2 regions of the Lysinibacillus sp. VIII_CA genome follow, and region 1 is predicted to be linked to the other one. Evidence: riboswitches for the same ligand, from Rfam matches in the RefSeq annotation. Region 1 holds a riboswitch; the other holds the start of a gene.
What was found. Region 1 has a riboswitch for S-adenosylmethionine ahead of ACP3VS_RS12270 (methionine ABC transporter ATP-binding protein). Riboswitches for the same ligand answer to the same signal wherever they lie in the genome.
Positions count from the first base shown of each region.

Region 1 (8,686 bases):
TTCACGTAAGCCGGTTGTGGCGGCTCCGTTTGCGATGACATTAGGTGGTGGTGCAGAGGTTTGCTTACCTGCTGCACATATCCAGGCAACGATGGAAACATATATGGGCTTAGTAGAAGTAGGCGTTGGATTAATTCCAGGTGGCGGAGGGAATAAAGCGCTTTATCAAAAATTCCTAAAGGGTCTACCAAATGGTGTAGAAATAGACTATCAACATATTGCAAATAAAGTATTTGAAACAATTGCCATGGCGAAAGTTTCAACATCTGGTGAGGAAGCACGTGAAAATAACTTCTTAAACTTCGCAGATGGAATTTCTGTTAACCCAGACCATCAATTATATGACGCGAAACAAGCGGCTTTAGCACTTTATGAAGCAGGCTATCAACCACCTGTCCCAACAAAAGTTCCTGTGGTTGGTGCATCAGGCTACGGTACATTACTCATTGGTGCGCAAGGTATGTATGAGTCAGGCTTTATCAGTAAGCATGATTTGAAAATTGCTAAAAAGCTAGCTTATGTGATTGCGGGTGGTAAGGTTCCATATGGCACATTAGTAGATGAACAGTATCTATTAAACTTAGAGCGTGAGGCATTCCTTAGCCTTGTTGCTGATCCACTTTCACAGCAAAGAATGCAACATATGCTGTTAAAGGGGAAACCACTTCGTAACTAATGGACGAAATAGACAAAACTTGCACATGAAACAAAGGGGGATTATACGATGCGTGAAGCCGTTATTGTAGCAGGAGCACGAACTCCAATTGGAAAAGCAAAAAAAGGTTCTTTAGCAACAGTAAGACCAGATGACTTTGGTGCTGCCGTTGTCAAAGAAACATTAAAAAGAGCAGGCTATGAGGGACCGATAGATGATTTAATTTTAGGCTGTGCTATGCCAGAAGCAGAACAGGGGATGAATGTAGCTCGTAGCATCGGTGCACTTGCCGGACTACCAGATACAACTCCTGCACTAACCATTAATAGATTTTGTTCTTCGGGTCTACAGGCGATTGCCTATGCAGCTGAGCGAATCATGCTCGGGCACTCAAAGGCCATCCTCGCTGGTGGTGTTGAATCAATGAGTATGGTACCAATGGTGGGGAACACGCCCCGCTTAAATCCAACGTTAGCTGAAACAGCTCCACAATATTATATGGGAATGGGGCATACAGCTGAGGAAGTAGCTCGTCAATACAATGTAAGTCGCGAAGATCAAGATGCTTTTGCTGTTCGCTCACATGCACTTGCTGAAAAGGCAATTAAAGAAGGTAAATTTAATGATGAGATTGTACCTATAGAAGTGGAACAACATTATGTTGATGAGAACAATAAGCCACAGGTGAAAAAATTCACTTTCAGCATGGATGAGGGTGTCCGTTCAGGTACATCGGTTGAAGGTTTAGCGAAGCTTCGTCCAGCTTTCCATGTGAAAGGGAGTGTGACAGCAGGGAACGCTTCTCAAACATCTGATGGTGCAGCAGCTGTATTGGTAATGGAGCGTGAAGAGGCAGTCAAGCAAGGTTTAACACCAATGGCAAAATTCCTAGGTTTTGCAGTGGGTGGTGTACCACCTGAAGTAATGGGGATTGGTCCCATTGTGGCGGTACCAAAAGCGTTAGAAATCGCAGGTTTATCAATAGATGCGATTGATCTATGGGAAATCAATGAAGCATTTGCATCGCAATCCTTACAGGTGGTCCGTCATTTAGGCATCGACCAAGATAAGGTCAATGTAAATGGTGGAGCTATCGCATTAGGACATCCACTTGGTGCAACGGGTGCTATTTTAACACTAAAACTTATTCATGAATTAAAGCGTCAAGGTAAGAAATATGGCGTGGTAACTATGTGTATTGGTGGCGGCATGGGAGCCGCTGGAGTATTTGAAATTCTATAATTTTTCACTAGATCAGCTTGAGGTGTACTGTTTCCGGTTGCCTCCGAGCAAGTATATTTCAAGCTTTTCTATATATATATTTGTCTTCACTCAGCAAAAGGTTTTTGGACCAAAATGAAAGCGTCAGAAACCTTCTCTAAAAGGTAGGAGAGTAGGCTGAATAAAAATCAAGCCTCTGAGCAAATACTACAGATTTTGAAGAGGCAGCATTCAATAGGGGATTAAACTATCAAAATAGATAAATTGGGAGGATTTTATATGACTGAAAAAACAACGGATTTCATTAAAGGCGGCGGATTTCTAATTGAAGATGTGGAATTAGATCGTGTGTTTACACCTGAAGATTTCACTGACGAGCATAAAATGATTGCCAAAACAACAGAAGAATATGTAGCAAATGAAGTTTTACCTGTAGTTGAAAATTTAGAGCATCATGAATTCGAGCACTCAGTACGTCTCCTTAAAAGTGCTGGTGAATTAGGCTTGCTTGGAGCAGATGTGCCAGAAGAATACGAAGGACTAGGCTTAGATAAAGTTTCTTCAGCATTAATTGCAGAAAAAATGTCTGTAGCAGGTGGTTTCTCCATTACTCATGGTGCACATGTAGGGATTGGCTCATTACCAATCGTGCTATTCGGTGACGAGAATCAGAAGAAAAAATATTTACCTAAGCTTGCCTCGGGTGAATTAATTGCTGCTTATGCTTTAACAGAGCCAGGTTCAGGCTCGGATGCTTTAGGGGCAAAAACAACTGCGAAACTAAACGATGCAGGCACACATTATATTTTAAATGGTGAAAAGCAATGGATTACAAATGCGGGCTTTGCAGATGTATTTGTTGTTTATGCTAAAATTGATGGTGATAAGTTCTCTGCCTTTATTGTGGAACGTACATTCAATGGTGTTTCAGTCGGTCCTGAGGAGAAGAAAATGGGGATTAAGTCTTCATCTACCCGTACACTTGTGTTAGAAGATGCAGAAGTGCCAGTAGAAAATTTATTAGGTGAAATTGGTCGTGGGCATGTCATTGCCTTCAATATATTAAATATCGGTCGCTATAAACTAGGGGTTGGAACAATTGGTGGATCAAAACGCGCATTTGAGCTAGCGGTACAATATACAAACCAACGTCAGCAATTTAAAACAAAGCTATCTGACTTCAACCTAACAAAAGAAAAATTATCAACAATGGCTTCTCATTTGTATGCATCAGAGTCATTAAACTATCGTACTGTGGGTTTATTTGAAGACCGTTTAAGCCAGCTAAGCCCAGAGGAGCAAAAGGAAGGAAAAGTGATTGCAGGTGCTATCGCTGAATATGCGATTGAATGCTCCATTGCTAAAGTATTTGGATCAGAAACATTAGATTATATTGCAGATGAAGCTGTACAATTACACGGCGGTTATGGCTTCATGGCTGAATATGAGGTAGAGCGTATATACCGTGATTCTCGTATTAATCGAATTTTTGAAGGTACAAATGAAATTAATCGCATGATTGTACCAGGTACATTTATGAAAAAGGCACTAAAAGGTGAGCTGCCATTATTACAGGTTGCGCAAAATTTACAGCAAGAGCTTCTAATGCTAATGCCAGAGGATATCGGCACTGAGCCACTAGCTCAGGAAAAATACTTAGTGAAAAATGCCAAGAAGATTGCTGTATTAGCTGCAGGCTTAGCCGCACAACGCTTTGGTGCGAAGCTTGATCAAGAGCAAGAAGTATTAGTGAATATTGCTAATATCGCTAATCAATTATTTGCAATGGAATCAGCTGTATTACGCACAGAAAAAGCGATTGCTCGTGATGGCGTTGAAAAAGCACATCAAAAATTGCTATACACTCAAATTTTCTGCCAAGAAGCATTTGTAGAAATCGAAAAAGAAGCAAAAGATACAATTCTGGCTTCCGCAGATGGTGATGCAGCACGTATGACATTATCTGCATTACGTAAATTAACACGTAATAATCCATACAACCTCATTACGAAGAAACGTGAAGCATCTGTGAAATTAATTGAAGCAGAAAAATATATCGTTTAATCGTAGGAAAATGCTAGCTATCCGTAAGTGGGTAGCTAGTTTTTTATTGTGCCAAATAAATTATTTGTCAAAGTAACGGATAAAAATACAAAATGGATGGATAGACTTACGGAAATGAGCGAAGTTCCACCATTCTCGATGATTATGATGGTATACTACAGAAAAAGACAGCAAAGGAGCATTTTAATGACGATTCAATTTTTCCATTATCCCAAATGTACAACATGTAAAAAAGCGCAAAAGTGGTTAAATGATCATGACGTTTCCTATGAAGAGGTACATATCGTAGAGCAGCCGCCAACAAAGGATGAAATAACAGCTTTATGGCAAGTCAGTGGTCTTCCTTTGAAGAAGTTTTTTAATACTTCAGGCATGAAATATCGTGACCTTGGTTTGAAGGACAAGCTAGCTGATATGACTGAGGAAGAACAGCTTGAGCTACTTGCTTCGGATGGGATGTTAATAAAACGTCCACTCGTAACAGATGGAAAAAAAGTAACTTTAGGGTTTAAAGAATCCGATTTTGAGCAAGCTTGGATATAGCCGTTTTTATTCTTGTTTTTATAGGAGAAGTATGGCACACTGAAAGTGAATATATTACATAATTATGGAGGGGTTTTTTGCATGAGCACACCGAAAGACTTACGTTACTCTGAAGAGCATGAATGGGTTAAAGTAGAAGATGGAAAAGTACGTATTGGTATTACGCACTTCGCACAATCTGAATTAGGAGATATCGTTTTCGTTGAGCTTCCACAAGTTGGCGATGAAATCAAAACGGATGATCCATTCGGTAGCGTAGAATCAGTAAAAACTGTTTCTGAATTATATGCACCAATCTCAGGTACTGTAGTTGAAGTTAATGCAGATTTAGAAGATAGCCCAGAATTCGTTAATGAATCACCATATGAAAAAGCATGGATGATCGTCGTAGAGCCTGCTGATGCATCAGAAGTTGATAAACTTATGACAGCAGAACAATACGAAGAGATGACAGCAGAATAAGACAAGCCATAATCAAAAAACGTCGGAAACTACCGGCGTTTTTTATTATATAATAACGTATAAGTGGGAATGTCTAAATGGAGGTGGCGTAATGTTCGATGGGAAATGCTTGATAGTAGAAGGACGCTCAGATAAGCTACAAATTGAGCCAATTTTAAACGAGAATGTTACAATACTATGTACGAATGGAACAATTGGTGTGCATCAATTAGAAGAGCTAATCGATCCCTATGAGGGCTATGAGCTATTTACCTTTTTTGATGCCGATACTTCAGGCGATAAGCTACGTGCATTAATGGACAGACATTATCCTGAAGCAGAGCATTTACGAACAATGCCAACATATAAGGAAGTAGAAACGACACCTAGAAAAGTGTTAGCCATGATTTTACTTCGTGCGCATTTCTCAATCCATAATGAATATATTTTGTAAGGTTGCGTGAACTAAATGGAAGAATGGTCGAAAGAGCAGTGGGAAACGGCATTACAGTCCGGAGAAAAAGCTGCGTTTTATTTATATACACCGATGTGCGGTACTTGTGCAGTGGCATCAAAAATGATGTCAATTGTAGAACAACTATTACCTCACCTAAAGCTAGGGAAAGCAAATATTAATTTTTTGGAGCAAATTGCTTTTGAGCATCAAATTGAAAGCGTTCCGTGCTTACTTGTTTGTGACGGTGGCAAAGTGACAGAAAAGATTTATGCTTTTCAATCCGTACCTTTTTTGTACGAATTGTTAAAAAAATTAATTGACTGAACTTTATTAGCGTGGTAAAGTAACAAATATATTACTAAAACATTAAATATATCGAACTCTTATGAAGAGCGGCGGAGGGAAGTGCCCTATGAAGCCCGGCAACCATCACATAGTGAAAAGGTGCCAAATCACCCAAAGATTTTTCTTTGAAAGATGAGAGAACGGTTCAACGTATAATACGTGACCCCTTCTACTTGTCTATAAGTGGAGGGGTTTTTTTATATAAGAAAAGGAGTATTCGCTATGATACAGCTTCAAAATATAACGAAGAAATACAAAACAGCAAATGGCGAATTAACGGCAGTCAAAGATGTTAACCTGACTATTAATAAGGGTGAAATTTTTGGCATTATCGGCTATAGTGGCGCTGGTAAAAGTACGATGATTCGTTTACTTAATGGCTTAGAGAAACCAACAACAGGAACAGTAACAGTGAACAATCAGGCTTTTTCATCGATTAAAGGTCAAAAGCTTAGAGCAGCTAGACAAAAGGTTAGTATGATTTTTCAACATTTCAACCTACTTTGGTCACGAACAGTTGCAGAAAACATTGCCTTCCCATTAGAAATCGCAGGTGTATCAAAAGCTCAACGTGAGGCACGGGTGAAGGAATTGATAGCACTTGTTGGCCTAGAAGGTCGTGATCAAGCATATCCATCACAGCTCTCTGGTGGACAAAAGCAACGTGTAGGGATTGCGCGAGCATTAGCCAATAATCCAGAGGTTTTACTATGTGATGAGGCTACATCTGCTCTAGACCCTGAGACAACAGATGCCATTCTTGATTTACTGGTGGATATTAATGAACGTTTAGGGTTAACGATTGTCCTCATTACTCATGAAATGCATGTCATCCGCAAGATTTGTCATCGTGTAGCAGTGATGGAGGCAGGCGAAATTGTAGAGCGTGGAGAAGTATTGCAAGTTTTCCAGGCTCCTCAGGCTGCCATTACTAAGAAATTTGTAGCGCAAATTACCAATACAAAGGAAACACAGGATACAGTAGAACAAATCAAAGCAAATTATCCAACTGGACAACTTGTCAAATTGATTTTTGTTGGTGAAAAAACAGAACAGCCAGTTATTTCACATCTAGTAAAGCAATTCGATGTGGAAGTAAGCATTGTACATGGGAATATTTCGCAAACCAAAAATGGTGCATATGGTACTCTCATTGTGCAAATTGATGGGTCGAAAGCAAACGTGACTGAAGCCTTAAGCTATTTAAATACAGTGGAAGTGCAAACGGAGGTGATTGCAGATGCTAACTAATCTCTTTCCGAATGTAGACTGGGATAGCATGTGGCAGGCTACATATGAAACATTATATATGACGGCCATTTCAACAGTTATTACATTTATTCTAGGGTTAGCCATTGGGATTGTCCTGTTTTTAACTAGTCCGAATCAGTTATGGGCTAATAAAATTGTTAGTTTTTTAACAGGGTCACTCGTTAATATATTCCGTTCTATTCCATTTATCGTGTTAATTATTTTATTAATTCCATTTACTAAGTTTTTACTTGGTACAATCCGTGGAGCCAATGCTGCTTTACCTGCTTTAATTATCGGTGCGGCTCCGTTCTATGCACGTATGGTATTAATTGCGCTACGAGAAATTGATAAGGGTGTTATTGAAGCAGCTCGTTCAATGGGGGCTAAAACAGCCACAATTATTTGGAAAGTACTGATCCCTGAATCATTACCAGCACTCATTTCGGGTATTACTGTTACGGCTGTAGCACTTGTCGGTTATACAGCAATGGCAGGGATAATCGGTGCAGGGGGTCTCGGGAACTTAGCCTTCCTAGACGGTTTCCAAAGAAATCGCCAAGATGTGACATTAATGGCAACTATTTTGATCTTAGTAGTAGTCTTTATCATCCAATGGATAGGTGATTTCATTACAGAAAAAATTGATAAACGTTAATAAAACTGAGGTTATTCCGGTTCTTACCGCTAACATATTTTCATTAAAATAAAGGGAGTGTCATACATGAAAAAGTTATTAACAGGATTATTTTTATCAATACTTGTACTAGCATTAGCAGCTTGCGGTACTGATAAAAAAGAGGATTCAAATGCAGCATCTGGTGATAAAACAGATAGTAAAGAAAACGTTACTTTAACAGTGGGAGCTTCTAATACACCACATGCAGTAATTTTAGATAAAGCAAAACCGATTTTAGCTGAGAAAGGTATTGACCTTAAAGTAGAAACATATACAGACTATGTACTACCAAACCAAGATTTAGAATCAAAAGAGTTGGATGCAAATTACTTCCAACATATTCCGTATTTAGAGTTGCAAATTAAAGACAATGGCTATGATTTCGTCAATGCTGGTGGTGTTCATATTGAGCCAATTGGTATTTACTCTAAAAAGTATAAGTCTTTAGAAGACCTTCCAGAAGGCGCAACAATCTTACTTTCTAACTCGGTATCAGACCACGGTCGTATGCTGTCATTATTAGAAGCTAAGGGCTTAATTAAATTAAAAGATGGTATTGATAAAACAGCAGCAGAAATTAAGGATATAGAAGAGAATCCTAAAAACTTTAAATTTGATGCGAATACAGCACCAGAAATGCTTGTACAAATGTACGAAAACAATGAAGGGGACGCAGTACTTATCAACTCTAACTTTGCTATTGATAATGGCTTAAACCCTATTGAAGATGCTATTTCTCTTGAAGACAAAGAGTCACCATACGTTAACATCATCGCAGTACGTGCTGGAGATGAATCAAGACCTGAAATTAAAACATTATTAGAAGTATTAACTTCTAAAGAAATCCAAGACTTTATCTTAGAAGAATGGAAAGGTGCAGTAGTACCTGTTCAATAATCTACAAAAAAGGGTACGTAAGTATTGAGTTACTTACGTACTCTTTTCTTTTGAGGTTGCTTACCTGCTTTTAATAGTGATTATCGATAGGATGTCGATTTCCGTGGAAATAAAAATAGCTATATCAAGTATT
Region 1 is NZ_JBNFXM010000007.1:183,627-192,312, forward strand. Features, by position in the region: gene ACP3VS_RS12235 (3-hydroxyacyl-CoA dehydrogenase/enoyl-CoA hydratase family protein) at 1-676, shown strand, start outside; gene ACP3VS_RS12240 (acetyl-CoA C-acetyltransferase) at 725-1,897, shown strand; gene ACP3VS_RS12245 (acyl-CoA dehydrogenase family protein) at 2,156-3,940, shown strand; gene ACP3VS_RS12250 (arsenate reductase family protein) at 4,127-4,483, shown strand; gene gcvH (glycine cleavage system protein GcvH) at 4,565-4,945, shown strand; gene ACP3VS_RS12260 (hypothetical protein) at 5,037-5,378, shown strand; gene ACP3VS_RS12265 (thioredoxin family protein) at 5,394-5,705, shown strand; SAM riboswitch class I at 5,762-5,865, shown strand; gene ACP3VS_RS12270 (methionine ABC transporter ATP-binding protein) at 5,949-6,977, shown strand; gene ACP3VS_RS12275 (methionine ABC transporter permease) at 6,967-7,635, shown strand; gene ACP3VS_RS12280 (MetQ/NlpA family ABC transporter substrate-binding protein) at 7,702-8,553, shown strand.

Region 2 (8,686 bases), on a different contig from region 1:
GACGTGACAAATAATGGTGATATCGTTGAAAAGCGTGCATATCCTTCACCCAATCCAGCAATACGGTTAACAGAAATCACTTATATATCACAGGGCTTGCGAATAAAAGGACTTTTAGCAGAGCCGAAGACTGAAGGTACATATGATGGCTTTTTATATTTAAGAGGGGGTATGCAAAGCATTGGCATGGTAAGGCCCTCGCGTATTGCCCAATTTGCCGCTCAAGGTTTTATCGTCTTTGCACCTTATTATCGTGGGAATAGAGGTGGCGAAGGCAAGGATGAGTTTGCAGGGGCAGACCGTTATGATGCTGTTTATGCTGTCGATGTACTGAAGCAATTTTGCAACGACAATATACATGTTTTTGGCTTTTCGCGAGGAGGTATCATGGCTCTATGGACAGCTATTTTACGAAGGGATATTACTTCCGTTGTGACATGGGCTGGAGTCTCTGATGCAACGGCCACTTACTGGGAACGTACAGATATGCGACGGATGATGAAGCGCGTTATCGGAGGAACACCCAACCGTGTACCGGAAGCCTATGATGCTCGTACACCTTTATTCGAAGTTGAGCATATAACAGCCCCAGTGTTAATTATTCATGGCTATCAGGATGAGAATGTGGATATAGAGCATGCTAGACAGCTGGCATTTTTTTTAGAGGATGCTCATAAAACATACGAAACATGGTATGACCTTCATTATGCACATCAATACCCACCAGCTAAAAATCGTGAAACCGTTCGTGCTCTTTGTGAATGGATGAAGCAACATTAGAAAATGAAAAAATTAATGCCCCTTCCTTTACATAGCTATCATCTGGAGATGAATAGTATTCTAAAGGAAGGGGCGTTTAATTATTTTGTATAAGTTTCCAAGAATTGTTGAATCGTTTCCCAATAGAGCTCGCCTGCTAAGCTTTCCGCACCACCGTGACCAGCCCCTTCGACCATTAACTTTTGTTTCGGTACATTTGCTGCTTCATATACGTCATCCAACATGGTCGAAGGAACAAAAGTATCGTTGTCTCCATGAATAAACAGCATAGGGGTTTTCGATTTTGCCACTTGATCAACAGCACTAGCTTCTGCTAGTGTATAGCCTGCTTTTAGTTTAGTTACGACCGAAGAGAATTGCATAATTGGGAAAGAAGGTAAGTGAAAGATGGCTTGTAACTGATAGGAAAATTCATCCCATACGGAAGAATACCCGCAATCCTCAATAATTGCCTTTACATTTGAGGGCAAATCCTCGCCTGAAGCCATCATGACAGTGGCTCCTCCCATCGAAACCCCAAATAGAACGATTTCAGCATCTTCATTCATATTTACAATGTCGTCAATCCATGAAACCACATCAAAACGATCATGCCACCCCATGCCGATATAATCACCTTCACTTTGACCATGTCCTCTTGCATCGGGAATGAGTACATGATAGCCCATATCATAAAATTGTTTAGCATACTTAGTCATTTGTGTACCATCACTTGAATAGCCATGAAAGATAATTGCCCATTTGTCTGTGGGATGGCTGTTTTGGATAGAGTATGCATGCAGCTTAAGGGAATCAAAGGATGGAATTGACTTCTCCTCAGAATGCTTGTTAAACCATTGCTCACGTGCCTCTTTCTCTCGAGCTTCATCTGAATTGCTATCGATTAGATTGTGGGGGGCATCTAGAACTGCTGTTTTATCAGTATCAGGATTTAATGCCAGATTATAAAAGTAGTTGCCTGCAAAAAAACCAGCACCAATAATTAATGCCAATAATATAGTAATTAATGCTACTAGTAATTTGTATTTTCTTTTCATATGTATCTCCTATATTAGCTTCTGTTTATGTATGGGAAAGAAAAAGAGAACGAATCATATCGTTCCCTTTTCTTGTTCTAGTTGTTATTTTAATGGACCACCAAGTGTAGTAATGGCTTCCGAAACGTTTGCAAATTTCTTGAAGTTTTCGTTGAATAAGCCTGCAAGTTCAGCAGCTTTAGCATCGTATGCAGCTTTATCTGCCCATGCTTCACGAGGATTTAACACTTGCGAAGGTACACCTTCAACTGCTGTTGGGATGTGTAAGCCAAAGACAGCATCTTGTGTCGTTTCAACATTTGTTAATTTACCATCGATAGCTGCACGTACCATTGTACGTGTATAAGAAAGCTTCATACGGCTACCAGTACCATATTCGCCACCAGTCCAACCAGTGTTCACTAGGTATACTTGTGCGCCATGTTCATCAATTTTTTGACCTAACATTTCTGCATACACTGTTGCAGGAAGTGGAAGGAATGGAGAACCGAAGCAAGTAGAGAATACTGGTTCTGGCTCTGTTACACCACGTTCAGTTCCAGCAAGTTTTGAAGTGAAACCACTTAAGAAGTGATACATAGCTTGCTCTTTTGTTAATTTGCTGATAGGAGGTAATACGCCAAACGCATCAGCTGTTAGGAAAATGATTGTTTTTGGATGACCTGCTACAGATGGATCAACAATATTTTCGATGTATTGGATTGGATAAGCTACACGTGTATTTTCTGTTAATGAGCCATCATCATAGTCACAAATACGAGTTTCTGGATCAACAGCTACGTTTTCTAAAACAGAACCGAAGCGGATTGCATTGTAGATTTCTGGTTCTTTCTCAGCAGAAAGGTTGATCGTTTTTGCATAGCAACCCCCCTCAATGTTGAATACTCCATTATCAGACCAACCATGTTCATCGTCACCGATTAGCTTACGGTCTGGATCAGCGGATAATGTCGTTTTACCAGTACCAGATAAACCGAAGAATAATGCTACATCGCCAGCTTCACCAACGTTTGCTGAACAGTGCATAGAAAGGATTCCTTGTTGTGGTAATAAGTAGTTCATAATTCCGAAAATAGATTTTTTCATTTCACCAGCATATTCAGTACCACCAATTAAGATAATTTTCTTTTCAAGTGATACAATGATGAATGTTTCAGAAGCAGTACCGTCAACCGCAGGATCTGCTTTAAAGTTAGGAGCTGAGATGACAGTGAAGTCTGCAACATGCGAAGCTAATTCTTCTTTAGTCGGACGGATAAATAATTGATGAGCGAAAAGGTTGTGCCAAGCGTATTCATTAATCACTTGGATGCTTAATTGTGAATCTTTGTCAGCACCAGCAAAACCTTTGAATACGAATAATTCATCACGTTCTTTTAAATATTTTATTACTTTTACATACAGATTATCGAACACTTCAGAGGAAATTGGTTGATTGACTTTACCCCAGTCAATTTGATCTTTTGTGCTTTCTTCTTCTACTGTATATTTATCTTTAGGTGAACGACCAGTGTATTTGCCAGTTTCTGCACGAACTGCGCCATCTACTGTTAACATTGCCTCACCACGAGAAGTAGCTTTTTCTGCTAATTGTGGTACTGAAAGTTGAACATTAATGTTACCGCCGTTTAATAATTCCTTCAGTTCGTTTGCAATTTCTACTGAATTCATCGATTAAATACCATCCTTTTTTATAGTATTCCCTTGGTTTAGAGGGATTTTTTCTTAATTTCAAAAATAGTATAACACAATGGGTTAAATAATCTATACTAATTAAGAAATTATTTTAGAGTTTTTATTACTTTTCAATAAACTGACAAAAAATAATGTTTTTCGAGTAGAAAACATTCAATGCTACAGTAAATTGTCTAAAATTTGAGCCACACATATGTTACCACAAGAAGCTAGGTATGTTGTAGGGATTAAATTTCTTCTATTTACATCATCACCCAAGTATGAAAATTTTATGGTGATAATTTTGTTCTTCCTTTCTATACAGTAATACATAAGAAAATATTTGACAACGATTGACCTTTTCAGTAACATGAAAATTGAACGGATACTCTTATCCCGAGCTGGTGGAGGGTCAGGCCCTGTGAAACCCGGCAACCTGCATGTATTATTTCACAACATGCGTTGGTGCCAACCTGATGCAAGGGAAAATCCCTTGAACGATAAGAGTGAAAGGTAACGAAGTCATTATTCCTTTCCTCATGTATAGTAACGTGAGAAAAGGATTTTTTTATTGTTAAAAATTAATGTAAAGGTAAGTATATGTAGTTCTTTCCTTATTATAATGACGGGTCTTTCGAAATCCTCGTGTTTTTAAGTAGCAGTTATTTTTTCTCGTAAAGTGAAATGACAACAACAGCGGCTTGAGAGAGTTCAATCCTTAGGAGCGGACTTGACATGGGTAATGAGTACCGTACAAATACTTTTTGTAAGAGTAATAGGAGGAAAACTAAATGACAAACCGTCGACTGTTTACATCAGAAAGTGTAACAGAAGGGCATCCAGATAAAATCTGTGACCAGATTTCGGATGCCATTTTAGATGCTATTTTAGCAGAAGATCCAAATGCACGTGTAGCGTGCGAGACAACTGTAACAACAGGATTAGTATTAGTAGCAGGAGAAATCACTACTTCTACTTATGTAGATATTAAAGGCATTGTACGTGATACTGTGGCGGAAATTGGATACACACGTGGTAAATATGGCTTTGATGCTGAAAACTTAGCAGTACTTGTAGCAATTGGTGAGCAATCTCCAGATATTGCCCAAGGCGTTGACCAAGCTTTAGAGGCCCGTGAGGGTTCTATGACAGATGCAGATATTGAAGCGATTGGTGCAGGAGACCAAGGCTTAATGTTTGGCTATGCATGTAATGAAACACCCGAGTTAATGCCATTACCAATTAGCTTAGCTCATAAATTAGCACGTCGTTTAACAGAAGTTCGTAAATCTGGGGAGTTAGCTTATTTACGCCCAGATGGTAAAACACAAGTAACAATTGAGTATGATGACAATAACGTACCTGTTCGTGTCGATACAATTGTTATTTCAACTCAGCATGATGAAGAAGCAACACTTGAACAAATTCAGGCCGATCTAAAACAATTCGTGATTGCTCCTGTAGTGCCAAGCGAATTATTAGATACAAACACAAAATACTTTATCAATCCAACTGGCCGTTTCGTAATTGGCGGACCAAAAGGAGATGCTGGTTTAACGGGCCGTAAAATCATTGTTGATACATACGGTGGTTATGCACGACATGGTGGTGGTGCATTCTCAGGTAAGGATGCAACAAAAGTAGACCGTTCAGCTGCCTATGCGGCACGTTATGTAGCTAAAAATATTGTAGCAGCTGGTTTAGCAGAACGCGCTGAAGTACAGTTGGCTTATGCAATTGGCGTTGCACAGCCTGTTTCCATTGCTGTAGATACATTTGGTACAGGAAAAGTGACGGAAAGCAAAATTGTAGAATGGGTTCGTGAGCTATTTGATTTACGCCCAGCAGGTATCATTAAAATGCTTAATCTTCGTCGTCCAATTTATAAACAAACTGCAGCTTATGGACACTTTGGTCGTACAGATGTAAACGTCCCATGGGAACAAACTGATAAAGCTGACGCATTACGCATAAAAGTACAGCTGTAAACTATTGTGCTAAAGTGCTGAAGTCTTTAGAAAATTATTCTAATGTATTATGAACAAAAGGGGCTTTTCTGCCCCTTTTGTTTTTTTGCAAAAATACCTCGCCCTTATTCCTTGAACAAATAGTGTCATGGAAAGCGAGGAATTTTTTATGAAGGTACAATTTCTTTGTAGGTTTTTATTTTTGTAGAGATTTATAATACTGACCCTTTTCAGCGTATTCACGTACGATACGTTCCATATCCTCTTTATCCTCAGCATTTAATTCTCGTACAACTTTGGCTGGACGTCCTAATGCTAAGCTATTTGGAGGAATGACTTTACCAGGAGGCACTAAACTTCCGGCTCCAATAAATGCACCCTCTCCAATCTCCGCACCGTCTAAAATAATGGAGCCCATTCCGATTAAGGCTTTTTTTCGAATGGTACAGCTATGTAAAGTTACTTGGTGTCCTACTGTGACCTCATCTTCAATAATGAGTGGAAACTTAGGACTTTGATGTAAGCAGCAAAGATCTTGTATACTTACTCGTTTACCTATTATTGTTGGGGAAACATCGCCGCGGATCACGGTATTGAACCAAATAGTTGATTCAGCTCCAATAGTTACGTCTCCAGTAATGGTTGCGTAATCGGCAATAAAAACAGATGGATCGATCGTTGGTGTTTTATCTTTGAATGGATAAATCATGAGAATCGCCTCTTTTCTTTTTGTAGATATAGTATTATCGTATCAAATACGCAACTTTAAGGAAATATAAAATTAAAATGAGCTGTTATTTCGATATAATCAAAGTGTAATTATTTTTTAGGAGGACTATGTAAATGTGGAAATGGGAAGCTGATGGACAAGCAAAGGCTGTGATTGCTATTCTTCATGGTGCTTATGAAAACCACCGTTGGTATGCATGGCTGATAGAAAAATTAAGATTGGAAGGCTTCCACATAGTCATGGGAGATTTACCGAATCATGGTGTCAATGCAAGATTTGCCCGTGTCCATGATGAGGACTTCAAATTGTACAATAAATATACAAGAAATTTGATTGAGAATGCATTTTCATATAATTTACCAACCTTTGTAATAGGACATGGACTAGGCGCTACTTTAGTTCTTCATACAATGCAAAAGAAAAAGTATGAGTGTGCAGGTATTATTTTGACATCACCATGGCTGCAATTGAAGCTATTACCAGGTAAATTATCAAATGCTTTAACAAGCCTGAGTGCATTAACAGCAAATGTAAAATTGACACATGACCTGACATTTGAAAAATTGACGCGTAGCGTAGAGGGTAGAGAAGAAATGAAGGATGATATACCATTTATGTCTGTAGTTTCGGTGAAATGGTATCGTGAGCTTCAGCAGATGATGAGAAATTTAGTTATGCTACCTAAGGACGAATTTCCTAATATGCCTATGTTAATTATGACAGCTGAAAAAGATAAAATTACGGAAACTCGACAAATGCGTAATTGGCTTCATCAACAAGAGTTAACGGAATTTCAATTTAAAGAATGGGCAAATTGTTATCACAATTTATTTCATGAAGTAGAGCGTGAAGAGATTTTTATGTACATTCGAGATTTTATCAATAATGCTCTTAGACGAATTGGATATATAATAAAATAGTTTCGATCCCTTCTAAATAGTAGGATACTTACTTAATTATTGTTACTTGAATATAATATTGTAATTTTCTGAAAAGTGTAATAATATAGTGACTTAAAGTAAGGTAATTCAAATTGGAGGGGTAAGATGGATGTAGTTGTTGGTAAAATGAATGACATATTATGGGGACCTTGGTTTATTTATGGTATTTTATTGATTGGGCTTTTTTTCTCAGTCATTACAAGGTTCCTGCAAGTAAGGCATATTAAAGATATGTTCGTGCTAATGTTTAAAGGGGAGAAATCAGAAAAGGGGATTTCCTCCTTCCAAGCAATGTCTATCGCTCTATCGGGTCGTGTAGGTACAGGGAATATCGCCGGTACTGCAACAGCTATTGGGATGGGGGGACCTGGTGCTGTCTTTTGGATGTGGGCAATTGCTTTCATTGGTGCGGCAACCGCATATGTAGAGTCTACTTTAGCGCAAATCTATAAAGAAGAGAAGGATACTGAATACCGTGGTGGACCGGCCTATTACATAGAAAAAGGAATGGGTCAAAAATGGTTTGCAGTGATTTTCGCTGTAGCTGCTTTAATTGCTATGCTTATACTTATGCCAGGTGTGCAATCTAATGCCATTGCAGGAGCTGTTGAAAATGCCTTCGGTATTGAAACTTGGATTACAGGACTAATTATTGTTGTTTTACTCGGTGCCATCATTATTGGAGGCGTTAAATCGATTGCCAACGCCGCACAAATTATTGTACCGTTCATGGCATTAGCTTACATTATTATGGCTATTATTATTATCGCTATGAATATTTCAGAGGTACCATCTGTCTTTGCTTTAATTTTCTCAAGTGCATTTGGAGCACAAGAAATATTTGGAGGTATTATTGGCTCCGCGATTGCTTGGGGTGTGAAACGAGGAATCTATTCAAACGAGGCTGGTCAAGGGACTGGTGCGCACCCTGCTGCTGCAGCAGAAGTATCTCACCCTGCTAAACAAGGGATTGTCCAAGCAGCGTCTGTATACATTGATACATTATTAATTTGTTCAGCTACAGCCTTTATGATTTTATTTACAGGTATGTATAATGTACAAGATGAAAAGGCAGTTGAAGGAACAGATTCATTTATTCACGTTGGGGAATTCAATAAAGGTGGCTTAACGGGTGACGAGCAAATGACATTTGCTAAAAGTATTAAGGAAGGTGCTGCCTATACGCAATATGCAGTAGAATCATCCTTACCTGGATTTGGCGCACCATTCGTAGCTATCGCACTATTCTTCTTTGCCTTTACTACGATTATGGCTTACTACTATATCGCCGAAACAAATGTCGCTTATTTATTTAGAGGTAGTACCGAAAAGGTTTTCATTTGGATTGCGAAAATCGCTATTTTAGTCGCAGCATTCTATGGCACGGTTCGTACGTCTGAACTGGCTTGGGCTATGGGGGATGTTGGCCTTGGTTTAATGGTATGGATTAACGTTCTAGCTATTTTAATTATTATGAAACCAGCCATTGTTGCATTAAAAGATTACGAGAAACAGAAAAAAGAAGGAAAAGACCCTGTCTTTGATCCTCGTAAACTA
Region 2 is NZ_JBNFXM010000002.1:30,289-38,974, forward strand. Features, by position in the region: gene ACP3VS_RS03485 (NUDIX domain-containing protein) at 1-14, shown strand, start outside; gene ACP3VS_RS03490 (alpha/beta hydrolase family protein) at 4-780, shown strand; gene ACP3VS_RS03495 (alpha/beta hydrolase) at 861-1,817, opposite strand; gene pckA (phosphoenolpyruvate carboxykinase (ATP)) at 1,902-3,488, opposite strand; SAM riboswitch class I at 3,880-3,998, shown strand; gene metK (methionine adenosyltransferase) at 4,283-5,479, shown strand; gene ACP3VS_RS03510 (gamma carbonic anhydrase family protein) at 5,655-6,167, opposite strand; gene ACP3VS_RS03515 (alpha/beta hydrolase) at 6,302-7,108, shown strand; gene ACP3VS_RS03520 (alanine/glycine:cation symporter family protein) at 7,235-8,686, shown strand, end outside.
Region 2: another riboswitch for S-adenosylmethionine. It lies ahead of metK (methionine adenosyltransferase); the one in region 1 lies ahead of ACP3VS_RS12270 (methionine ABC transporter ATP-binding protein).